DNA from 2 places in the Pelorhabdus sp. sgz311001 genome. Region 1 is predicted to be linked to the other one. Evidence: riboswitches for the same ligand, from Rfam matches in the RefSeq annotation. Region 1 holds a riboswitch; the other holds the start of a gene.
What was found. Region 1 has a riboswitch for FMN ahead of ribB (3,4-dihydroxy-2-butanone-4-phosphate synthase). Riboswitches for the same ligand answer to the same signal wherever they lie in the genome.
Positions count from the first base shown of each region.

Region 2: another riboswitch for FMN. It lies ahead of ribD (bifunctional diaminohydroxyphosphoribosylaminopyrimidine deaminase/5-amino-6-(5-phosphoribosylamino)uracil reductase RibD); the one in region 1 lies ahead of ribB (3,4-dihydroxy-2-butanone-4-phosphate synthase).

Region 1 covers NZ_JBVXUT010000001.1:670,099-676,504, reverse strand. Annotated here, with positions in the region: gene AC0MXB_RS03485 (DUF1848 domain-containing protein) at 708-1,730, opposite strand; gene ribB (3,4-dihydroxy-2-butanone-4-phosphate synthase) at 1,856-2,500, opposite strand; FMN riboswitch at 2,635-2,780, opposite strand; gene AC0MXB_RS03475 (VOC family protein) at 3,549-3,974, opposite strand; tRNA gene AC0MXB_RS03470 (tRNA-Ala) at 4,157-4,232, opposite strand; gene AC0MXB_RS03465 (EAL domain-containing protein) at 4,316-6,406, opposite strand, start outside.
Region 2 covers NZ_JBVXUT010000001.1:942,455-948,860, forward strand. Annotated here, with positions in the region: gene nikB (nickel ABC transporter permease) at 1-104, shown strand, start outside; gene nikC (nickel transporter permease) at 105-926, shown strand; gene AC0MXB_RS04900 (ABC transporter substrate-binding protein) at 1,010-2,518, shown strand; gene AC0MXB_RS04905 (ABC transporter ATP-binding protein) at 2,540-3,328, shown strand; gene AC0MXB_RS04910 (ABC transporter ATP-binding protein) at 3,318-4,292, shown strand; FMN riboswitch at 4,349-4,478, shown strand; gene ribD (bifunctional diaminohydroxyphosphoribosylaminopyrimidine deaminase/5-amino-6-(5-phosphoribosylamino)uracil reductase RibD) at 4,610-5,770, shown strand; gene AC0MXB_RS04920 (riboflavin synthase) at 5,739-6,398, shown strand.

The sequences.
Region 1 (6,406 bases):
ATACATGTGCATAAATAAGCCGCTTGCAATTACAGCCGCAACACCGAGTCCCCAAAACAAATAGTGCATAAGATCAATCCCTTCTAACCATTTCCATTTTATTTTTAAAAATCGTATCTAAAAAATAAGTTTTCTCCATATCCATATATATTATACTATATATTATGTAAAATTAGTGTAACTTTTTTTCTATTTACCATTCTATGCTAGGAATCTCATTTTGTATTGTAATAATTTCATGTACAGATTCCTTCCTCATCCCCAAAACATGACACTTCCTGCAATAATAAAAAGTATATTCACAGCTACTTTGAACTCTATTTTCTGGATAGAGACAACCATCCAGGGTCGATTTGGGCAAAATCCCCATAGCCTTCTGACATTTTTGACAGATCATCTGCATCGCCTCCTTAGTATTCCCTGACCAAAAATATATAATAATAAGATAAATGAGATCTTTTAACAGGATGTTTCTTCCGGCAGCTTGCCGTTCTTGTTTTCTTGTTCCTCTTGAGTATAGTGTAATAGAACTAAAGTAAAGTTGCTTCTGTCAAAAGATATATTTTTCTAATAATTATTATTCAATAAAAATATAGGTTTAATAAGGCTTTGACATGATTTCTAGAACAATAAAGAACTATACCTAAAGTTATAAAAAACAATAAAAAAACGCTCTATTCAGCTGCAAAAGCCAAATAAAGCGTATCTTACGTCAAAATCGTTTCTCCATATCGATTTAATTTTTTAAAATTATTCCTTACCATATTGGGATAATAATTTGCATAGCAATATGAACATAAATGCATACACGTGTTATATTGTCCTATATCCTTACTTACGATACATTCACAGGCGGCTCTTTGCCCTGTATCTTTTAGATTAACAACTCGTTTTGCACGAGGGGGCGCTGAAAATAAATCCATTTGAACTCTTTCATATCCTAAAAATTCCATAAGCCTTTTATCATGAGAAAAACACTTTAGCATTAATTCATCATCAATGCATTTATTGGCCATAATCCCATACTTTTGTAAGTTAATCGCTTCGCCACAAGTTGCGATAGATAAATTCCACTTTTTATTGATAGCCTGAATTCCCTTCGCCATTTCTAAAATAGCTTCGTTCGTAAATACTTTATATTCTATACCTGCTCTTTTTAAATTTTTTTGCACCTTGGGATACCCCTGGATGTCGGCAAAGCTAATCACAAGTTTATTTGTATATTGATATAATGAGTCACCTACTTTTTCAACTCTTGCTAACAGTGTACTTATATCCAAGCTATTTGTTAAAATTAAAGGATCAAATCGCCATAGGACTCGCTCTTTGCCTATCTTATTAGATAATTCGATAAATGTATTAATTCTTTCATCTAAAGGCGGTACATTGGGTTCCAAGCCTTCCGCCTCATAATCATTGACAGTGTAAGTAAAGTAGAAGTTTAACCCTTTATTACTTATATCATCTAAATATGTAATGATTGGCCTAGGATTTTTTGTCCAAAACACGATAACTCTCGTCTTTTCAAAAGAAACATATTGTGAATAACTTGCATAAAATGGATTCATCCATTTTACATATCCTGCATTGAGCCGATTCATAAACCATTCGGAATGAAACGCAGGAATATCAGTTGCACGGCTTGCCGAAATAATGATTGGCGCAATCGCTTCAACCTTTTCGCCATCATCCGTAGTAATTATTAACTTATCCCAGCCTTTAACAGCCACAATAATTATCTCCTTTACGCTCGCTTTTCTAAATAGAAGGACCAAACCAGCAATGAGAAATAAAAAGAGAAACGCCAGATAGCATTTCTCTCCATAATACTTCATACAATCAATCACAATTTATTTCATATTTTTTTATTTTCTCGGTAAGCAATTATATCTGCCACGGTAACGACTACCATATTATTCGCTTCAGCAAACTCTATAATTTCCGGCAACCGCGCCATTGTGCCATTCGGATTGGTCAGTTCACATAAAACTCCATAAGGTTTCAAGCCTGCGAGCCGCATTAAATCAACATTCGCTTCTGTATGGCCTGGTCTTTCTAATACTCCGCCTGGCTTAGCTCTTAATGGGAAAATATGTCCTGGCCGCCGAAGCTTATCAGGATTTACAGGATCAGAAATTGCCGCTTTCACTGTCATTACACGATCAGCTGCTGAAACACCTGTCGTAACGCCCTCTGCTGCTTCAATGGAAACTGTAAAAGGAGTTTGAAAGCTACTTGTATTAACCTCTACCATCATTGGTAACTCCAATGCCCGAACTCTTTCTTCAGGCAAACACAAGCAGACAATTCCACTGCCTTCACGAATCAACATTGCCATTTGCTCATTTGTCAAAGACTCTGCAGCAAAGAAGATATCGCCTTCGTTTTCCCTACCCGCATCATCAGTAACTAAAATTCCTTGGCCGCAGCGCAGTGCATTAAGAGCTGCTTCCACTCGCATGGCGGCACTTTCATATTCAGTAAGAAAAATTTGATTCATAGTATACTTCCTCCTAATAGTTTAGTAGGACTTACTAGAATCAGGGCACAGATACAGACAGCTTATTCATTACAAAAATAATAAACCTATAGTGCATCAGTTTTCTGTCTATTGAAAATAAAATTAGCTGACTGCTTTATCCTCTTTCATCCGGACTGTACCGTCGGCACTGGTTTTTCACCAGTTCTGCTGTCCTCTTAATATCAAGAGCGCTCGCGGGCTCCTCAGTAGTAACTGAGATACCGCCGGTGGGGAATTTCACCCCGCCCTGAGAATAAGTCACTAAGTATATGATATTCCTGAAAGTTTATATTTGTCAATTTTTATATCAATTTTTTTATCTCAGTATTTCTGTTTTAAGTAGCCTTCTCACATTTTTCTAACTATCTTTTTGTCCAGTTTGCTTTCGTACCTTTTTGAATTAGGTATATTTTTATTTTTTGAGCATAAAAAATATAAGGAATAGTTGTGACCTATTCCTTAATAAACTTGGAGGTGGTCTTATGAAAATTTCTATCGACTTAACCATCCAAGACTTCGTAATTCTCCTCTTCCTAATTATCGACTTCATTTTAATGCTCTGATTTGAATTAGCCTCAGCCTCTGGTTGAGGCCTCTCTTTTGCCATTATATACGTATCGTGAAAGATTTATTACTGACTTGCTTAAGAAAAACCATGGCCAAACCTCAAAAAATTATACAATTTGAATGGATCACTGCCTAATAACATCCTATTCATACCCAAGCAAATATCATCACTAAGATTTATAACAAAAAAATACCGCCATTACGGCGGAAAATGAGGGAATAACTGTGTACAAGGGAACTTATTTGAAACGTATCTGCCCATTGGGTCAAATCGTTTATTTAACTTAGTTTCATTATAGCAAAAAATTCCTTATGTATTGTTATGGCTAGGTTAAGTTACGGTTAAGCTACAAGGTTTCTGCTGCCTACTTTTGAATCCATTAAGGCAGTACCTCTTGCTACCCACTTAGTAGAAAAAGCTATTGCCATGATCCTTATATTATAACTATACTTATGAAAATTAAGGAAAAACTAATGCATCGTTCGCGTCAAAATCAAAAAAGGGATTCCAAGCTACTTCCCATAAATGGCCATCGGGATCAGCAAAATACCCACTATAACCTCCCCAAAATACCATTTGCGCTTCTTTCATTATCTTACCGCCTGCCTGTTCGGCTTGTTGAAGTATATGATCTACTTCTTTTTTGGTTTTTGTATTATGAGCTAAAGTAATCCCTGAAAAACCAGCTCCTCCTGCGTTTACCATTGCATCTTTAGCAAGTTCATTAATGGGAAATAAGGCTAACCCGACACCGCCTAGGTCAAAAAAGACTATACTTTCTTGACTAGCTTTTGAAGGAGTCCATCCTAACCCTTCTTGATAAAATTTGCGTGAAATCTCCATATCTTGAACGCCTAAAGTAATCAAAGTAATTTTCTGTCTCAATTAGACCTCTCCTCCACATAAATGTTTAAGATTATTATCTTATAGCTTTCTATACCTGTCCAGTAGACGTATTATTCTCAATATCCAAGCGAATTTTCGTCATAAGGGACTCGGCAAGGGACAACTTAACATAATATAAAAACAGCGTAAGGCCTCAAAGCCTTACGCTGTCTATGTTTGTTTGGTGGAGATAAGCGGGATCGAACCGCTGACCTCTTGAATGCCATTCAAGCGCTCTCCCAGCTGAGCTATACCCCCATAGCTATTAACTATACATAACTAAAACATTATGTATAATTACTTTATTTAGTATAAAAGATTTCTGAAAAATACGCAAGTATCTAGCAAGATTTTTTTTGCAAATATGTTTGAATTGCCTTATCGCTTTTTAAGGGTCGGCCAAAAATATATCCCTGTATACAATCACAATGAAACAGTCTAAGTAAATTTAATTGTTCTGCTGTTTCAACTCCTTCAGCGACTACCGTCATTTCCAAACTATGGCCCAAGGAAACAATGGAGCCAACTATATTTAACTGCATTTGATCCATACTAATTTGATCTACAAAAGATTTATCAATTTTAAGAATTGTCGCTGGCAAATCCCTTAAATATGTTAAAGATGAATAGCCTGTGCCAAAATCATCTAAAGATATACCTACGCCTAACGAACGCAACTGAGATAGTTTTTTCACGCTCAGTTCCATTGATTCAATCAAATTACTTTCTGTTACTTCCAGCTCTAGTTGTTTTGCCTCAATCCCCGCCTTTTCAATACTGTGACAGACCGATTCAACAAAATCCTCTGACGCAAGCTGCCGTGAAGAAATATTTACAGCCACATGTATACTATCCCTGCCTAAATCAGCTAAATCCTTCGCAAATAAACAGGCCTCTTGTAACACCCAGCGCCCAATAGGCACAATCAATCCACTTGCTTCAGCCAAAGGAATAAACCGCGCTGGTGAAATTTGCTGATAAATCGGATGATACCAGCGCAACAATGCTTCAAAGCCCCAAACATCATTGCTTTGCAAAGACATTAACGGTTGAAATTCTAAATAAAGCTCCCCTTTCTCCAAAGCCTGCCGTAAAGCATTTGTTAAAATAACTTTTTCTGATGCTTCCTGGAGCAATGCCGGTTCATAAAATCGCCAGCAATTTCTCCCTGCCTGCTTAGCAGCATACATAGCACTATCAGCGCGTTTTAAAATTTCTTCGGCATTATCAGCATCTTCTGGATAAACAACAAGACCGATACTAGCCGACAAATGAAGTTTTTCGCCTGCTGCCACATATTCCTGGCACAAGGCCTTAACAAGTTTTTCAGCAAGAAGCGCCGCTTGTACTCTGCTTTCTACACCTGAAGCAATGACAATAAATTCATCGCCGCTAATACGCGCAACAAATGCTTCTGTTTCTACAGCATTGCGAATATATAAAGCCGCCTGTTTAATCACTTCATCGCCAGCTAAATGTCCTAGCGTATCATTAACAGATTTTAAATCATCTAAATCAACAAAGAGAACCGCACCTTTTCTTTGCAATCTTTGCGCCAAAACTAGCTCATCTTGAAGCCGGTTGGATAAACTAGCCCGATTGGGTAAACCAGTAAGACTATCATGAAAAGCGATCGTACGAATTTGTTCCTGAGCCGCTGCTCGTTGCAACGCAAGCGCTGCCAAGTCACTGAACTGCCGCAAAACAGCGACCTCATCAGGGCGAATAGGATAAACTTCATCAAACCAGCCTGCAACTAGAATTCCCTTTACACAGCCTTTTTCTTTAAGCGGCAGCATAATGATACTAGACAACCGTTCACAGCCTGGCTTCATGGCCCGCTTCTGATATTGACGATAATCACTGATTTGAATCATTTCACCACTGTCATAAACAAGACGCTGCAAAGTTTCATCGGCAGCTAAATGTTCCATACTTTTCGACTCATCTTGACCAAAAATATAGTGAATTACCAGCGTTTTCTCTTGTTCACCGTAGAGACCAATATAACCGCCAGGTGCCTTAATCAACTGCAGTGCATCACGTAATATCAGGGACAAGAGTGCACCAAAATCTTCTGCTTCACAGGTAAGCAAACTCGTAATCGCCCCATATTGGCGTTCTCGCCGCAAAAGCTCTTGCTCCGTCTGACAGCGAATCGCTACTTCCGACTCTAACTTTCGATTGATATCAAGCAATGTCTCATTCATGGCCCGTACTTCTTCATTCATCGCTACAAGCTCTTGATTGGCCGCCACTATTTCTACCGTACGTTCTTCCACTTTTTGTTCCAGACTTTCTTGCGAAAACCGCATTGTCCGAATCATTTGATTAAAATGGTAAGTAAGTAACCCGATTTCATCATGCGTAGAAATTTTCGCCTCTACTTTAAGGTCTCCTGCCGTAACTTGCCGTGATAGATTCGTTAAATG
Region 2 (6,406 bases), 270 kb from region 1:
AGGGGTTTGTGCTTTGGATCGCCGTGTTATATACAGCAATGAATTTATTAGTGGATATTTCTTATACTTTGCTTGATCCACGGCTGAAGAAAGGCGGGAACTAAGTGTCACTTAGAGAAAAAGACAAATTTTTGTTTGGATTGTATTCGTTTTTAGTACTGTTAATTGCTGCTATTGCCATTTTTGCGCCATGGCTAGCGCCATATGACCCCTATGAGGCGACAATGCGGCATTCGCTGTTGGCACCATCGGCTGAACATGTACTTGGAACAGATAAACTGGGTCGTGACTGCTTGACCCGAATCCTCTATGGAGCGCGGACGTCTCTGCTCATGACTTTATCCCTAGTTGTTCTTATTTCAGGGGTAGGAACGTTTATTGGCATTCTTTCCGGCTATTTAGGCGGTAAAGTGGATATGGCGCTCATGCGTCTAGTTGATATGATGTTAGCCTTTCCGGGAATCGTGCTGGCGATTGCTATTGCCGGTATGCTGGGCGGAAATATACTAAATACCATTTTAGCCCTAGCAGTGGTTAGCTGGACTAAATATGCTCGATTGGGACGCAGTCTTACCTTGAAATTGCGTGAGCGTGATTTTATTTATGCAGCAGTAACGAATGGCACAAAGCCGCTGCAAATTTTGCGGCATCATATTTTGCCGAATGCTTTACCGACCATTGTGGTAACAGCGGCGATGGATATTGGCACGATGATCATGGAACTTGCTGGGCTATCTTTTTTAGGGTTCGGCGCTCAGGCGCCTACTCCGGAATGGGGTTTGATGCTCAATGAAGGGAGACAGCATATCCAAACTGCCCCTTGGCTTATGCTTTATCCAGGGATCGCTATCTTGATGGTTGTAGCAATATTTAACTTGTGGGGTGATAGCCTACGAGACATTATGGATCCACAGAAAGCAAATTGAGGAAATGAGAGAGGGAGAATTCTGTGAAAAAATGGACTAAATTCATCTGTGTAACTTTATTGTTTTGCCTGGCCGTAAGTGTTATGGCAGGATGCGGGAGCAGCAAGTCGGAAGTTGATCAGAAAACGCTGAAGTTTGGGGTAACAAATTTTGCCGACTCTCTGGAGCCAACAGAAAATTATTTTGGTTGGGTTGTCATGCGGTATGGCATGGGAGAAAGTCTTGTAAAGTTTGACGAAAAAATGAAAGTAACGCCTTGGTTGGCCGAAAGCTGGCAAATCAGCAGTGATCATATGACCTGGACCTTTAAAATTAGAGATGGCGTAAAATTTTCAAATGGCAAACCGCTAGATGCGGCTGCCGTCAAGGCTTCGCTAGAAAGGGCCTTTGCCAAAAATAAACGGGCAGTAACCTTTTTTAAATATACAGAAATGTTGGCTGATGGGCAACAGCTCACGATCCGTACAGAGAAGCCGGAACCAAATCTGCCGGGCTTTTTAGCTGATCCTCTATTTTTGATTGTCGATGTATCGGCCGAGGCGCAGCGAAATTTTGCGAAAGAAGGCCCTATTTGCACAGGTCCGTATATGTGCCAATCCTTTGTCAAAGACAAAGCAGTTATGGTGAAAAATCCCTACTACTGGGATGGAGAAGTACCTTATGAAACCGTTGAAATTCCTTCGATTGATGATCCTAATACCCGCGCAATGGCCTTGCAATCAGGCGAAATAGATCTAGCGGTTAATATTGCGGCAGGCGACATTGGTCTATTTAACGATAGTACAAAGTATCACATTGATAGAATTTCTTCGCTTCGCACAGTGCTCGCCCGTATTAATCAAAAGGGTGTGTTGGGCGATCCCAAGGTACGCGCCGCCTTTATTAGCGCTTGCGACCGTAAAGCCTATAACGAAGTAATTCTGAAGGGAACTTTTATTGAAGGCAAAGCGCCTGTACCTCCCTCCATGGATTATGGTTTTGACCAGCTTACTGATCCGAACAGTTACAATATGGAACGGGCTAAACAACTTCTAGCAGAAGCCGGTTGGAAGGACCTAGATGGAGATGGTATCCTTGAAAAAGACGGTAAAAAATTGACTGTAGATTTTGTGGTATACAACAGCCGGGCGGAATTACCGATTTATGCTGAAGCAGTGCAATCGGATGCGAAAAAGGTCGGTTTTGATGTAAAAATAAAAACAGTAGATTATAATTTGGTTGACAAGATGGGGATTAATGGAGAATATGACCTTTTGATTTCTAATATTACTACGGCAAATACTGGTGATCCTGAGATCTTTTTAAACTGGTATTGGCGCACCAATAAACAAGGCGATAATCCTCAGAACGGTTCTGGTTACAGCAATCCAGTTCTCGATAGCAAATTTGCCGAGCTGTCGACGGAATTCGATCTTCAAAAGCGCCGCCAGCTCATTATTGATATACAGCAAATTATTATGAATGATGGAGCCGCCTTATTTTTAGGGTACCCAGAAACCAACATCATTGGTAAGGCAGCTCTGGCTGGGGTCAAAATGTATCCTTCTGATTATTATTGGCTGACAAATCAGATTCGACCTGTAAAAAAATAAAGCACTTAGAGGAGAATGGAGATGTTGTTAGAGGTGCAGAGACTTTTTGTCTCTTATGCAGATCAGGACATTGTTCAAGATGTTAGTTTATCCCTTGCAGAAGGAAATGTTCTAGCAATTGTGGGGGAAAGCGGTAGCGGCAAAACAACGATTATCCGCGCTATTCTTGGCTGCCTGCCCCATGAAGGTCGTGTCCGCGCAGGAACGATTTTGTTTGAAGGTAAGAATGTATTAAAAAATGCTGATCAAGACTGGCGCCAACTTTGCGGAACCAAGATCGCAATGGTTTTTCAAGACAGCGGCAGCATGCTAAATCCAATTCAACGAATCGGCAAGCAGTTTGTCGAGTATATCTGTGAGCATTCGTCTATTAAAAAACTAGAGGCCGCTAAGGCGGCGGAAGAAATGCTTAGAAAAATGCAACTGCCGAATCCGGAAAATATTATGAAAAGTTATCCTTTTGAACTGAGTGGCGGTATGCGCCAGCGTGTCGGCGTGGCGATGGCTATGTTTTTTAAGCCGCGGCTGCTGCTGGCAGATGAACCGACATCGGCTTTGGATGTTACGACACAGGCGCAAGTAGTAAAAGAAATGCTAGAAATTTGTCACAAGGATAAAACGGCTATTATTCTTGTGACACATAATATTGGTGTGGCCGCTTATATGTCAGATAGTTTGCTGGTAATGCGCGAGGGGAAAATAGTGGAGTCTGGCAGGACAGCTGATATTATTGCTCAGCCTCAAACGGAGTATGTGCGAGAACTGCTTGAGGCTGTACCACAAGTCGGAGGGAAAAGATATGTCAGCTGAAAAAGCAGCAATTCTAGAGATTGATCATGTCATAAAGCGTTTTCCCGTAGCTGACGGACGGATGTTGACAGCTTGCAATGATGTATCATTATCTCTCTATCAAGGAGAAACACTAGGAATTGTTGGCGAAAGTGGCTGCGGTAAAAGCACGCTTGTAAAGCTGATTATGCAGCTCTATGAGGCGAGTAGCGGGGCTATTTACTATCGGGGTAAAGATCTTACGCAGCTTAAAGGCGAAGCGAGGCGACAAAATCGGAAACATATACAGATGGTATTTCAAGACCCATCTCAGGCCTTTAACCCCAAGATGAAAATAAAGGATATCCTTTGTGAACCATTGCGAAATTTTAATCTGTTAAAGAGCCGGGAAGCACCAATACAAGTTGCCAAGCTTTTGCAGCTTGTTGAATTGCCAGAGGCTTTTGCGAATCGTTATCCTAGCAACATGAGCGGCGGACAACGTCAGCGTATCGGAATTGCCCGTGCGCTGGCTTTGTCGCCAGAGATTCTTGTCTGCGATGAGGCGACTAGCGCTCTTGATGTATCTGTTCAAAAAAAAATCGTGGAACTTTTAGTAAGAATACAACAGGAAAAACATTTATCCATGATTTTTATCTGTCATGATTTAGCATTGGTTGCTCAGATTAGTCATCGCATCGCCGTCATGTATCTTGGTAATATTGTCGAAATACTCTCTGGCAGTGATTTGCAAACTGCTAGGCATCCTTATACTAAGGCACTCTTACAAGCTGTTTTTCCAGTAGCACAAAAAGGAAATTCAGAGGTTCGTCTGTTAGAAGGGGAAATACCAAGTCCGCTCGCCTTGCCGCCAGGGTGTCCGTTTCAAAATAGATGTCCTGAAACCAGAGAAATTTGCAAACAGGAAAAACCTAAATTACAAGCGATTTCAGCGGAACATCGTGTTGCTTGCCACTTAGTGAGTCGCGCTTTAAAAGGTTGCTAAAATTTCTTAAAAGTGATACACTAACAGAGAAGTTGAAAATTACATAATATAGTAAAGATAGCCTTTGGGGCCAGGTGAGAAAGCGTGCTTTCAATTCCTGACCGGCGGTTAAAGCCCGCGAGCCGTTATGGTTGATTCGGTGTAATTCCGAAGCCGACAGTACAGTCTGGATGAGAAAAGGCTGAGTAGATTTGTTTGTGTTGCACAAGCTATTTTCAGGCCCCTTTGTATATTTTTTTCTACAAGTGGCTGAAGATAGCTTGTTTTTGTTTTTCTACCTCGCCCTGACTGAAAGGCAAGATTGCAGGTGAAACAGAATGATCATAACTAAAGAAGAACGACAGTATCATGAAAAGTTCATGCAAATGGCAATTGCTGAGGCAAAGCAAGCTTTAGGCTGTACCACGCCAAATCCTCTTGTTGGCGCCGTGATTGTAAAGGATGATAAGGTGATTGGCAAAGGCTATCATCATATGGCAGGAACGCCCCATGCGGAGATTCATGCGCTACAAGAGGCGGGGGAAGCGGCAAACGGCGCTACTATTTATGTAACTCTGGAGCCCTGCTGCCATCACGGTAGGACAGGTCCTTGTACTGAGGCGATTATAGCGGCAGGTATTCGCCGCGTCGTTGTGGCAATCACTGATCCCAACCCGCTTGTAGCCGGCCATGGCATCGATAGATTGCGTCAAGCTGGTATAGAAGTCTTAGAAGGAATCTGTTGTTTAGATGCCGTAAAAGTGAATGAAGCGTTTGTGAAATGGGTTTCAACTAAGATGCCTTTTGTCTTATTAAAGACAGCCATGACGCTTGATGGTAAAATTGCTACAGCGACAGGACAGTCCCAATGGATTACTGGCCCTGCCGCCAGACAAACCGTTCATCGTCTGAGAAATCAGTATGATGGGATTCTTGTCGGAATTGGTACGGTGCTTGCCGATGATCCGCTTTTAACAACGCGGCTGCCTGAGGGCCCAGGTTGTAATCCAACGCGGATTATTCTTGATAGTAAGGCTCGTACACCGCTTGATGCCAAAGTCGTTACAAATAAAGAAGCGCGAACTATTATTGCTGTAACAAAGTCTGCGTCAATGGATAAGGTAAAGGCCCTAGAAGCTGCCGGTGTAACGGTTTGGACAATTAGTGAAGGGCCAAGCGGCTTGAATCTTAGAGAACTCTTTAGCCGTTTAGCCAGTTATCCTGTAACAAGTATTCTTGTAGAAGGCGGCGCTGCTGTCAACGCTTCTGTGCTAGCAGAAAATCTAGCTGATAAGGTGGCTTGGTTTGTGGCGCCAAAGATCCTTGGCGGCAAGACGGCGCCATCGCCGATTGGTGGCAGTGGCGTGGCAAGTCTTTCGCAGGCTTATGAACTAGAGGATCTTGCCATAGAGCAGCTAGAGGAGGATATTCTCATTAGCGCTTATCTCAAATCACGGGAGGGACGCGATGTTTACCGGACTTGTGGAAGAATTGGGTAGAGTGAAACAGATTGAAAAGACGGCAAAATCAGTTCGCCTGACAATTGCCGCTAAAAAAGTCCTTACTGATGTAAAGTTAGGTGACAGTATTGCCGTGAACGGCGCCTGCCTTACAGTTGTTGATTTTAGCACCAGCCAGTTTACGGCGGATGTCATGCCGGAAACTGTGAAACAGACAGGTCTTAGAGATCTTGCGATTGGCGCTGCTGTAAATCTGGAACGGACGCTTCGCGTTGGTGATCGCTTGGGCGGTCATATTGTGAGTGGTCATATTGATGGAATCGGCACAATCCAGAATGTAAAAAAAGATGATATTGCCGTTGTTGTTACAATTACTGCGGCGGCAGAGGTCATGAGATATATTGTAAAAAAGGGCTCTATTGCCATTGACGGAGTCAGTCTAACTGTTGTTGATTGTGATGCGCATTCGTTTAGTGTATCACTCATTCCTCATACTTATGAAGTGACAGCTTTAGCTACCAAGAAAATTGGTAGTACTGTTAATTTGGAAACTGATATTTTGGGACGCTATGTGGAAAAGTTATTACAGAGTGACACTACTGAAGCAGTAGCTGAGCCAAGTCGCATATCCACTGCTTTATTAGGTAAATATGGGTTTCTAGCATAAAAATTTTA